2 linked regions of the Rhodopseudomonas boonkerdii genome follow. The main gene of each other region encodes a partner of the protein of the gene in region 2 in a complex. Links are inferred from orthologs where the notes say so. Each region holds a gene or a part of one and is shown on either strand. Other genes may lie near its edges. The genes, in order: E0H22_RS06705 and E0H22_RS07965.

What was found.
Region 1: the proteins of E0H22_RS07965 (region 2) and E0H22_RS06705 are in contact, whole or in part, in a solved structure (PDB 1A0O), measured with the Escherichia coli proteins. The link is inferred for Rhodopseudomonas boonkerdii from one-to-one orthologs.

What each region holds. Positions count from the first base shown.
Region 1 is NZ_CP036537.1:1,437,529-1,443,266, forward strand. What follows is about bases 2,466-5,330. They hold E0H22_RS06705 (response regulator), read left to right. Parts: upstream 2,466-3,632; coding sequence 3,633-4,028; downstream 4,029-5,330. Other genes in these bases: E0H22_RS06695 (hypothetical protein), read right to left, coding at 2,466-2,959; E0H22_RS06700 (hypothetical protein), read right to left, coding at 3,230-3,436; E0H22_RS06710 (TIGR01459 family HAD-type hydrolase), read right to left, coding at 4,202-5,056; E0H22_RS06715 (EAL domain-containing protein), read right to left, coding at 5,072-5,330. Outside these bases: E0H22_RS06680 (RES family NAD+ phosphorylase), read left to right, coding at 1-389; E0H22_RS06685 (bifunctional riboflavin kinase/FAD synthetase), read right to left, coding at 392-1,363; E0H22_RS06690 (hypothetical protein), read right to left, coding at 1,495-1,743; more of E0H22_RS06695, read right to left, coding at 1,853-2,465; more of E0H22_RS06715, read right to left, coding at 5,331-5,738. UniProt on the Escherichia coli protein: Involved in the transmission of sensory signals from the chemoreceptors to the flagellar motors.
Region 2 is NZ_CP036537.1:1,701,376-1,707,569, reverse strand. Bases 1,748-5,068 are described here. They hold E0H22_RS07965 (hybrid sensor histidine kinase/response regulator), read right to left. Parts: upstream 4,675-5,068; coding sequence 1,948-4,674; downstream 1,748-1,947. Other genes in these bases: chpT (histidine phosphotransferase ChpT), read right to left, coding at 4,881-5,068; E0H22_RS07970 (chemotaxis protein CheW), read right to left, coding at 1,748-1,935. Outside these bases: E0H22_RS07980 (protein-glutamate methylesterase/protein-glutamine glutaminase), read right to left, coding at 1-865; E0H22_RS07975 (response regulator), read right to left, coding at 969-1,334; more of E0H22_RS07970, read right to left, coding at 1,459-1,747; more of chpT, read right to left, coding at 5,069-5,528; 3'(2'),5'-bisphosphate nucleotidase CysQ, read left to right, coding at 5,684-6,194. UniProt on the Escherichia coli protein: Involved in the transmission of sensory signals from the chemoreceptors to the flagellar motors. CheA is autophosphorylated; it can transfer its phosphate group to either CheB or CheY.

The sequences.
Region 1 (5,738 bases), 260 kb from region 2 along the record:
GCGGCCGTTGGCATTCGAAAGGCAGACGCATCGTCTACCTTGCGGATCATCCGTCGAGCGCTCTTTTGGAAACGCTCGTTCATCTCGAACTGAACATGATGCCGGCGAACTACCAGCTGCTTCGCATTCGGTCCGAGAAGCCGATAAAGGCTGAGGAGATCGAGGCCGTTGATTTGCCAACGGATTGGTTCAAGCGGATCGATGTAACGAGGCAGATCGGCGATCGCTGGCTGGATCGAGAGTCGAGCGCTTTGCTGCAGGTCCCGTCTGCCCTGTCACCGCACGCAACGAATGTTTTGTTGAACCCTGAACACCGCGACGCGGTGTTGTTGAGTGTCGCCGAGATAATCGTTGCGCCTTTCGATTCTCGCTTGCTGAAAGCGCCATAAGCCTATCCGATTGTTCCCAGCCTCGGAAACGCATCCGGTGCCGCGGTCAGAGCTGCACGCGCCTTCGCGCTGTCGTCGTTCATTTGAACGATCAACGCCTCGACTCCGTCGAATTTAAGTTCGTCGCGAATGTATGCGATGAACGCCACGTCGAGCACCTGTCCATAGAGGTCGCCCCTGAAATCGAACAGAAACACTTCGAGCAGGGGGGCGCCGTTGTCGAAGGTCGGGCGGCGACCGAAGGAGGCGACGCCGTCGAAGCGCTCGCTGCCGCGGCCGACACGCACCGCGTAGATGCCGTGCCGCAGCCCGCAACTCGCGGGCAGGCGGATATTGGCGGTGGGGAAGCCAAGGTCGCGGCCGAGCTTCCTGCCGTGGATCACTTCGCCGGTGATGAACCATGGCCCCTGCAGCATCTCCGTCGCTTCTCTGATCTGGCCTTCGGCCAGCGCCATGCGGATGGCGGTGGATGAGACCGGGCGTTCGTCGATGTCCACATGGGGCTGGATATCGACCTCGATGCCGAGCCGCGGCGCCTCGGTTGCAAGCAGGCTGGGCGAGCCGGTCCGGCCCTTGCCGAAATGGAAATCGTAACCGACAGCGATGCCGCTGATGCCGAGTCGCTCGATAAGATCGTGGTGAATGAAATCATGCGCCGTGGTGCCGGCCCGGCCCTTGTCGAAGGTCATCACCACCGCGCCGGCCAGTCCGGTTCCGGCCAGCAGCCGCAGCTTGGCGGGCTCGTCGGACAGCCGAAACTGCGGGGTGTTCGGGCTGAAGAACAGCCGCGGATGCGGCTCGAAGGTCACTGCCAAAGCGCGGGTCTTGTGCAGTTCCGCCATGCGGAGCGCGGCGCCGATAACGGCACGATGGCCGAGATGCACACCGTCGAAATTACCCATCGCCACCACGCATCCTCTCGGGATGTCGCTTGCGGGGGTGGTGTCGCGGATCACGCTAAAGGCTGACGTCATGATTGGATTCGTTGGTGGTTTTCGGTCTGCGTGGACCGTGGCGCGAGGGCGGCATCCAGTCAAGCCGAGCGCAGGCCTGTCCCAATATGATCATTCCATTCCAATTTGACGGATTTGCCGCCGGCCCCCGGTTAACGGGAAAATAATCGGGACGCCCCGTAGCGCTTTGAAATCGCTGATGTCGATGCGACGTGTGCGCCGGTCTTCTTCCTTCGTTCTGTGCGGGCTTTTGAGAAGCGTCGCTGCACTTCGAGCGCGGCGCGATCGTAGACCTTTGCGGTGGTCTCGGAGCGCGCGCTGTGTCCGACAACCTTCTTGATGTCGTCGGTGAGCACATCTGCTTCGCGGCCCTCAATGACGCCAGATGACAGATTCATCATCGACAAATCTAATACCCGATACGAACTAGACGACCTCAACGTGAATGCTGGTCTTCCGCTGGGCGAGGGGCGGCGGCCTTTTTTCTGGCAACTATAGGCGAGGGTCAACTCAGCGAGAAATATATAGCTGGAGATCTAAACCGGCGTTGTCGACAATGAGTTTCCTATCATCCGTAGAGCTAAATTTTGTAGTATCAACATAAGACGGGGCGGCATCGACGTTGATAGACAAAAATTCTGATACAACAGCCCGAACCTCGCTTGCCATCTGTACCGCTTCATTTTGGAAGTAATAAATGCGAGCGCCTGGGCCCGTAACATCTCCAAGCGGGCCATATCCAGTATTATAAGGACCGCCGATTCCGAATATTCCTAACAGAGGCGTGTAACCTAGCTTCTTCAGTGCACCCAGCAGCTTGCCAAGCTGCTCTTGCGAAATATCACTGTAAATAGTCGGTTGGATGTAGATGTTGATCCACTTCTCGCCTGGGGCTTTCTCAGATTTGTCTTTCCACTTGCCATAATTGAACGTGACGAATTTTTGCTGTCCTAACGTAGGAAAAGCTTGTCGGATCGAGACGTCATCAACTTGCTTTGAGACAATTTGAACTCTCTGTTCGAGACTTTTTCCCATCTCTTCGAGCTTGCTCGAAACCTCGCTCGCTCGCATTTGATAGGCCTCGCCTTTCTTCTGTGCGTCGTTGGCGGCGACTTCAAGACTCGCAAGCTTTTGCGATATTTCACCGCTCCTCTCGCTCACGCGAATTCTTTGAGCTTCGACGTCGTTCGAGACCTGATCGAGTGTTGCTCTTATCGCATCTACCCTAGAAGCTGTCTCCTCGATAGCTTGTTTCGCTGCGACAGCTCTTTTCTCCGCGGCTTGGGCAACTGGTTCAACTCGATCTGCGATGTCGCGGAAAGATTTGATGCCTACGAAAGCAAGGCCCGCCACAAGCGCACCCAAAATTACGCCATACCGGGTCAATCGGTTCCAAAGAATATCCTCTGCTTTATCGCCGAGTTCTCTGACGAGGCTGCTTTGGTCCTTCAAACGGCCCGAAAGTTCGAGGTCCACTTTCTTGCGGAGGTAGTCATCGATGGCAGCGTTCGAAGAGGGCGGCAGGGCTTCGGCACCACAAAAAGGGCAGTAGTTTCCTCCTTCCACCATAGGCTTTGAACAAACTGCACATGACAAAATCTCGGAAATATTTGTCATCCGACACCTAATTATGAATTCTCGGCGCCTTCACAAAGCTGGTGCGAACCGCGTCAACTTTTGCGTCACGGGCCCCAGGCCTTACGGCCTCCATTGAAAGCGATGGCTGCGGCCTCTAGCTCTTCGCCTACTAAAATTGTCTCACCTTCATAACGGAGAGCAGTTGTAGGCACTCGGAGGATGTAATTCTCGATCGCTTGATCGAGAGCCGCTTCTTTTGAGTCGAACGTCTGGAGGCCTGAGAGTGATGCGCCGCTCACTAATTCCCAACTACTCATGTGTGGGTAAATCCCAGTTCGAGATCAGATAGACCACCCGGCCGTCAGAGACGACGCTGGCACGGGAGACGGTTCGGAAGATGGCGTTCGGGTGTTCTTTCCAAACCGCCAGTTCTTTGTGAGAGATCTGCAGGATGCCGTCGAGGTACGGAACCTTGGCAGGCTCTTCGATGTGATTGACATCAGCCCAAGTGATCACGGCGCTAACCCTTTATTCAAGCGCTCGACGGTAAATCCCGCTCAAATGCGTGGGTACAATGACACAAAGGTTAATGAAATCAACGGCCGATCTTTAACGGGAAATTTAACCGGCGCTGCTAAATCTCGACCGAAATCGGTTTGCCGCCCGGCAAACATCATTGCGATGCGCGTATCGTGCCTGAGGGGGACTGAAGATGGCGGTTGACTTGTCGATGTCGGTGCTGGTGGTGGACGATTACAACACCATGATCCGCATCATTCGCAATCTTCTGAAACAGCTCGGCTTCGAACATATCGACGATGCCAGCGACGGTTCGATGGCGCTCGAAAAGATGCGCGCCAAGAAATACGGCCTCGTGATCTCCGACTGGAACATGGAGCCGATGACCGGCTACGACCTGCTCAAGGAAGTCCGCGCCGACCCCAACCTGTCGCAGACCCCGTTCATCATGATCACGGCGGAATCGAAGACCGAGAACGTGATCGCCGCCAAGAAGGCCGGCGTGAACAACTACATCGTCAAGCCGTTCAACGCGGCGACGTTGAAGACGAAGATCGAAGCCGTATTCCCGGACGCCGTGCCGGCGTAAGCGGATCGCAGCTCAGAGAGTTTCGCGAATGCCCGGCCTTGCCGGGCATTTTGCGTTTTAACGACACGCCGATTGTCATCCCCGCGAAAGCGGGGACAGACGTGCTCCCTCCCTCAAGCGGCGAAGCCGCGCAGCGGGGAGGGAGAAGGCGCCTCATTCGCGGGGACGACAGCCTACCACTTCAATTCCCGCATCAGCGCCTTCGGTGGATGCCCGAACAATTCCTTCACTTCGGCCGCATTCATCTGCTCGACTCCGTCGAAATCCCCGGCATGGATGCCGCGGGTGATGAAGACGAGATCGATGCCGTAGCCGTGGGCGCCGGCCAGATCGGTACGCACGCTGTCGCCGATCGCCAGCACGCGCTCCAGCGGCGTGTCTTGACCGCGCCTGGCCTTTGCCAGAGCCATCGCCCGATCGTAGATCGGCTGGTGCGGCTTGCCGTAGAAAATTACCTCGCCGCCCATCTCGCGATAGAGTTCGGCAACGGCGCCTGCGCAATAGATCAGCCGGTCGCCGCGCTCGACGATGATGTCCGGATTGGCGCAGACCATGGTGAGTTTCTTCGCCAACGCCTGGCTCATCATCTCGCGATAGTCTTCCGCCGTCTCGGTCTCGTCGTCGAACAGGCCGCTGCAGACGATGTAGTCGCTCTCCAGGAGCGGGACGAGCTTCACGTCCAGCCCGCGATGGATCGACGAGTCGCGATCGGGGCCGATCAGATGCATGGCCTGACCGGGGCGTTCGGCAACGAAATGGCGGGTCAGGTCGCCGGACGAGACGATGGCGTCATAGCAATCGTCGGGCACGTTCAGCTTGCGGAGCTGCCGCTGCACCGAGTCTGCCGGGCGGGGCGCATTGGTGATCAGCACCACCGTGCCGCCATTCGAACGGAACGTATGCAGCGCTGCGCAGGCATCCGGAAACGACTCCAGCCCGTTATGCACGACGCCCCAGATATCGCTGAGAACGACATCGACGGAGCCGGTGAGGTCGCGCAGACGCTCGGCGAAACGCAATGTGGTCATGAGGTCGAATGCCGATCAGTTCGGGCCGGTGGCGCGGCGGGCCAAAGCAGCAAGGCCGCTATTGCGCGGCGGTTCACCGCGCGGGGCGATGCTGGCTGAGCGGGCCGGGCTCACGGTACCGGTTGGAGCCTTGTTGGACGAAGTGCTGGCGGAAGTCGCCGCGGCTCCGTTAGCAGCCGGGGTTTCCGGACGCAACGGCCGGGGCGCGGCGAACAGGAACCCCTGGCCGAAGCGGACGTCGAAATCGAGCAGATCGACCACCGCGCGCTCGCCCTCGATTCGGTCCGCGATCAGGTCGATGCCGAAGCGGCCGAGTAGGTCGGACAGGTCGGCGGCATGGATGTCGGCGAGCGCGGCCTGTTTCGGATCGAGCAGCAGCGCCGCCGGAACCTTGATGAAGCGCACGCCGCGATCCGCGAGTTCGCGCGCATCGATGCGGAGATCCGTCACGTGATCGATGGAGAAGCGATAGCCGCGCTGGGCGAGGGCGGCGAGATGCTCGCTTTCCACCGGGCCGAGATGGCGGAACGTGCTGTGCTTGAATTCGAGCACGAAAGACGGTGCCAGCGCACGATTGGCGTCGAGAAAGTCGATAAACTGCGCGAAGGCCGTTTTGTCCGACAGCGTGGACTTCGCCACATTGCAGAACACGCCCACATCCTTGTTGCGTACCATCAGGCGG
Region 2 (6,194 bases):
CATCGAGCGCGATGACGATATTGGCTCCCTGTTTCGCCGCGCGCATATGCTTGCCACCCGGCGCCAGATAGATCGTGCCGGGTTTGACGGGTTCACCGTCGATGCCTTCATGCGCCGGGCGCTTGCTGGCGCGGGCGAGATGCTCGGCGAGAATGGTAGTGAAGGTCGGCGGCATGTGCTGGGTGATCAGTACCGGCACGCGATCGATGACCGGGCCGATCTCGGCTACCAGCGCCATCAGCGCCTGCGGACCTCCGGTGGAGGAGCCGATCAGCAATGCGCGCGGCACGCTCGCGCTGAACGGACGCGTCGCCGGCCTGGGCGTGGCAGCGACATGCGCGGGACGCGCAACGGAAGCAGGCGTTGCTTGCGTGGCCGGAGCGATCGAAGGACTTGCCACAGACTTCAGGCGACGAACGCGAGCACCGAGATTGCGGATCTTCTGCAGCAGATCATGCTTGAAGATGTCGGCCGCGGAAATTTCGCGAGTGCTCTCCGGCTTCGGAATGTAATCGGCGGCACCGAGCGACATCGCCTTGAAGCTGATCTCGGCGTTGCGACGCGTCAGCGTCGAGGCCATGATGACGATCAGACTACGCTTCTTCGCCAACAACTGAGGCAGCGCCGTGATGCCATCCAAATCCGGCATCTCAATATCGAGAATGGCGACGTCCGGATTGATGCGCTCGACCTGGTTGACCGCATCGAGCCCGGTGCGCAGCGAACCGACCACCGTCATGTCCGGCTCGGCCTCGATCCACCGCGCGATCAGGCCGCGGATGACCACGGAGTCATCCACCAGCATGACACGCAGCGGCTCATAACGCGAATCGGCCGCGGCCGGGCTCATCACAGCAACACTCATCAACTCACCAGACGCAACACACGCAACGAGTACACACTTCAACAGAAAGGCATTAACCAAAAAGAATCGCGCCGGTACCTGAATCCGGTACCGGCGCGAAAAATCAGATCAGGCCGACTTCGGCGAACTTCGCAGAGACGATGTCCTTGTCGAACGGCTTCATGATGTACTCGTTCGCGCCGGCGTGCAGCGCGCGCGCAATATGTGCGACATCGTTCTCGGTGGTACAGAACACGACTTTCGGCACGTCGCCGCCGGGCATACGGCGCAGATTGCGCAGGAACTCGTAACCGTCCATCACCGGCATGTTCCAGTCGAGCAACACCGCATCGGGCAGCATGTGCTTGCACATTTCCAGCGCTTTCTCGCCGTCCTCCGCCTCGGTGATCTCGAAGTCGAGACCTTCGAGAATGCGGCGGGCGACTTTACGGATGACGCTGGAGTCATCGACAACCAGACATGTCTTCATGTGAGCCTCACTTGTCATATCCCTGGCGGGACACTTCCTCCGTGGACAGGATCGTCCAGTTGCCGAACCATTTCCCGAGTATCGACCCGATCCCGAAAAGCGGTCGTTGCTTTTCGGGATCGCATTAGGCAGCCAGCTTGTCGGTCGGGATTTCGAGCACGCGATCGACGTCGAGCACAACCATCAGCTGGCCATCGAGGCGGTGAACGCCGTCGGCCATTTTCGCCATGCGCGGGTCGAGATTGACCGGGTTCACCTCACGGCTCTCATCGGCGAGCTTGAGAACTTCACCGATGGAATCGATCAGCAGCCCGTAAGACTCGCCGCGTAGTTCGACGCCAACCGCCATCGGCGGCTTTCCGTCGGTGTTCTTGGGCAATCCGAGGCGAGAACGCATGTCGATCGCTGTGACGATGCGTCCGCGCAGATTGAGCACACCCGCGACGTCGCTGGAGGCGAGCGGCACGCGGGTTAAACGTTCCGGCATGAAGACGTCCTGCACACGCGAAATCGGCATGCCGAACAGCTGTCCGCCGATCATGGTGGTGACATATTCGGTAACGGCACCGTCGGCGGTGTGGGTCACGTTGGTGGTGGTCATGTGCGAATTCCCTTAAGCCGCCTGCTGCACGTCTGCCGTCTGTTCCTTGAGCGCGGCAATCAGGCCGGGCCGATCGAACTTCGCGACATAATCATGGAAGCCGGCCTGACGGCCGCGTTCGATGGCAGCTGGCGAGATCATGGCAGAGAGCGCGATGATCGGCGTCTGGCCATGCTTCTGATCCGCGCGGATGGTCTCAGCGAACTCGAAACCGTTCATATCCGGCATCTCGATGTCGGTAAGGATGACATCGAATTCCTGGCCGGAGCGCAGAACGGTGAGGCCTTCGTGGGCATTGGTCGCGGTGCGGACTTTGTAGCCGGCCGCCTTGAGCACGGGCGACAGCATGTTACGGAAGAACGCGCTGTCATCGACCAGCAGCACCGACTGGGCCGTAGACGACGCCCGCATCTCCTTGCGCGAGAACCAGTCCGCAAAGGCCTGCGGCAGGAAATGACCGACATCGATGACTTCGGTGGCAAGACCCTTGATTACCGCCGAACCGAGAATGCCATCGCGGCTCGAGGCCACTTCGATATGCAGGCGCTCTTCGACGATATCGACGATTTCATCAACCACGAGACCCATGGAGCGGCCATCGTCGGCGAACACCAGGATCGGCTGGGTGCCGGCCGAGCGGACGGAGACGTTCTCCATCTGCACCAGCGGCATCAGCTGATCGCGATACTGGACCATGTAACGGCCGTTCGACAGTTCGATCTTGTCGATTCCGATCTCTTCGAGACGGGTGACCAGACCGAGCGGAACAGCCTTGGGCTGCGACGAGCCGGCGCGGAACACCAGCAACGAGGTGAGTTGCTCGGCACCGAGTGCGCGGGCCGCAGCGTGCTCGTCGGCGATCTCGCCCAGATTGGAGGCTTGCGCACCCAGTTCCTGCGCGATGCCGTTGGGATCGACGATCATGATCACCGCGCCATCGCCGAGAATGGTATTGCCCGAGAACATGTTGATGTGGCGCAGCTTGGTGGACATCGGCTTCACGACGATTTCTTCCGTGTGGAAGACGCCATCGACCACGATGCCGAAGGTCTGGTTGCCGACCTGCGTGACGACGATGAATCCGTTCTCCGGATCGGCTGACGAGCCGTCGTCGATCTTGAGCAGCTTCTTCAGATGCATCAGCGGCAACAGCTTGTTTCGCAAGCGAAGAACGGGGGTCTCCTTGATGCGCTCGATACGATGTTCCGAATTGGCGCGCGCGCGCACCAGCTCCACCACTGCGAGCTGCGGAATCGCGAAGCGATCACCACCGGCTTCGACGATCAGCGCCGAGACGATGGCAAGCGTCAGCGGAATCTTGATGGTGACGCTGGAACCTTCGCCGGCCACCGACTTGATGTCGATGGTGCCGCCGATCTGATCGATATTGGTGCGCACCACGTCCATGCCGACGCCGCGGCCGGAAACGCTGGTGACAGCCGCCGCGGTGGAGAAGCCCGGCGCGAAGATGAATTTGTGGATCTGTGCTTCCGACATCTTTTCGATATCGGCTTCTGTGGCGAGACCGTTCTGGATCGCCTTCGCTTTGATGCGCTCGGTGTTCAGACCGCGGCCGTTGTCGGCGATGCAGATCAGGATATGACCGCCTTCATGATAGGCGGAGAGCCGGATCGTGCCCTGCTCCGGCTTGCCGATGGCGGCACGTTCGGCCGGGGTTTCGAGGCCGTGATCCGCCGAGTTGCGCACCATGTGCGTCAGCGGGTCCTTAATCAGGTCGAGCACCTGGCGATCGAGTTCGGTGTCGGCGCCGTGCATTTCGAGTTCGATCTGCTTGCCGAGTTCACCGGCGAGATCGCGAACGATGCGCGGCAGCTTCTGCCAGGCATTGCCGATCGGCTGCATGCGCGTCTTCATAACGCCGTCCTGCAGCTCGGCCGTTACGGTGGACAGGCGCTGCAACGGCACCTTGAATTCGGTGTCTTCGTGGCGACGGCTGATTTCGAGCAGCTGGTTACGGGTCAGCACCAGCTCCGAGACCATCGTCATGAGATGTTCGAGCGTGTCGACATTGACGCGGATCGACTGGTTGGCGACCTTGTCGGCCTCTGCCTGTTCGACCTCGACCACGGTCTTCTTGGCTGCCGGCTTGGGCGCGGGCTTCGCCGCGGGCTGGGCTTCGGCGACCGGCGCAGGAGCGGATGCGGCCACGGGCGCCGGAGCCGCAACGACCGGCTGCACTTCGGTTTCGGTTTCGCGGAAGGCGCGTTCCAGTTCATCGAGCGAAACTTCGCCTGGACGCAGCTCTCGCTCCAGCGTCTGTACGACCAGCGGAGGCGACTCCACGACGGGTTCGGGCGCAACGTCCGGTGCGATGGGAGGGGCCGGATTGTTCATCGTCTCCATGCCCCTTTCGACCATGTGATGAAGCTCGCCGATAAGGTCCTCGTCGACACCGTGCGGCTCGGCTTCGGTCGCCTCGAGCTGGGCGAGGATGTCCTTAATGCGATCGATGGTGGTCAGGATGAGCGTCACCGCTTCTCCCGTCACGGGCATTCCGTCGCGGAATTTGCCCATGAGCGTTTCGGCGGCGTGAGCCAGCGCTTCAAGGCGAGGCAGGCCGAGGAAGCCGCAAGTCCCTTTGATCGTATGAACAAGACGGAAGATATTATCGAGAATTTTCGCGTTGTTCGGGTCTTGCTCGAAACGGACAAGCTGGTTGTCAACCGTGTCCAGGCTTTCGTTGGTTTCGGTCAGAAACTCGCGGAGAAGATCATCCATGAACCAGGCCTTCACACAATCGGAGCCCGCGCCGTCGCGCGCCCTTATCGAAGTAGTGCTACTCTCGCCATAAAGCGTTTAATATTGGTTGAGCATTCCGAGAAAGACCGAGCGACTGGTATCGAACCAACACACGAAAACGAAAACGGGCCGCCCAAATGAGCGGCCCGTAAAGAGTTTGTTAAGTTAGCTGCAGCGGCGCGTCATCAGGTCGCTGTCACCACTGCGGCCTCGTTATCCAGAACCATTGTCACTTTCAGGCCGGTGCCTTCCGCGAGCAGGCGGGTATAGTAGGGCTGCACGGCATGTCCGTCGATATTACCGACCTGTTCGACCGTGAGCATATCGACGATGTTTTGCGGCAGGCGCGCATTGATGCCCGTGGCAGTGATACGGAAACCTGTCGGCTCGCCTTCCCCGACCGGATCGACCTTGAGCACTCCGCCGCGCGGAATCGTCTGCTGCGCGATGATCAGCATGTTGAGCAGCAGCTTCACCTTGTTCTTCGGTAACAAGAGGCGCGGCAGATTCCACTCGATCCTGGTCTTGTTATCTTCGAGGTGACCGCGCGCCATATTCTGCGCATCGCCGAGATCGATTTGTGCGCCTGCCGAACCGGCGGCACCGAAAGCGAGACGGCAGAACTGCAAACGCGCCGACGCCGTCTTCGCGCTCTTGCGGATGAGGTCGAGCGCGAACTCCTTATCCTCGGGCTTCGGATTGTCGTCGAGCACTTCAAGCCCGTTGACGATGGCGCCGACCGGACTGATCAAATCGTGGCAAACGCGCGACGACAGCAGTGCGGCGAGTTCGAGAGCGTCGGGTGCCGAACCGGGCGAAGTTGCATCAGACATGGGATAGGCTCCTGAAGCCGCGCGACATGAACGGCGAATCAAACATTTGCTCTTTGGTTTGATACACTGCAGAAATCAGCCCGGCCACACCGGGCCGTGGGCCCGCCAGGACAGACGATACAACCATAATCACGAGCGAGACACGAAAGCTTGCCATGACCACCGATTCGCTTCCGCATCTCGACATGGAGAACGCCGCCGCGCTGCTGGAGCCCCTGACACAGCTAGCTGTGCAAGCCGGCGCGGCCATTCTCACCGTGAACCGCAACGCGATGGCGGTCGAAGGTAAATCCGACGGCTCTCCCGTGACGCTCGCCGACCTTGCCGCCGATCGGGTGATCTGCGAGGGTCTGACACGTCTATTCCCTGGCATCCCGACATTGTCCGAGGAACGGTTGCATCTTGCCGAACCGCCCTATGCCGGCGCCCTGTTCCTGATCGATCCGCTCGACGGCACCAAGGAATTCATTGCCGGACGGCAGGAATTCACGGTGAATATCGCTCTGATCGCTGATGGCGTGCCGCTGCTCGGTATTGTCGGTGCTCCGGCGCTCGGGCTGGTCTGGCGCGGTCTTGTCGGGCGCGGCGCCGAACGTCTCGAGATCAAGGCCGACCGTTCCATCGGCAAATCGACCCCCATCAAGACGCGCCGGATGCCTGCCGCCG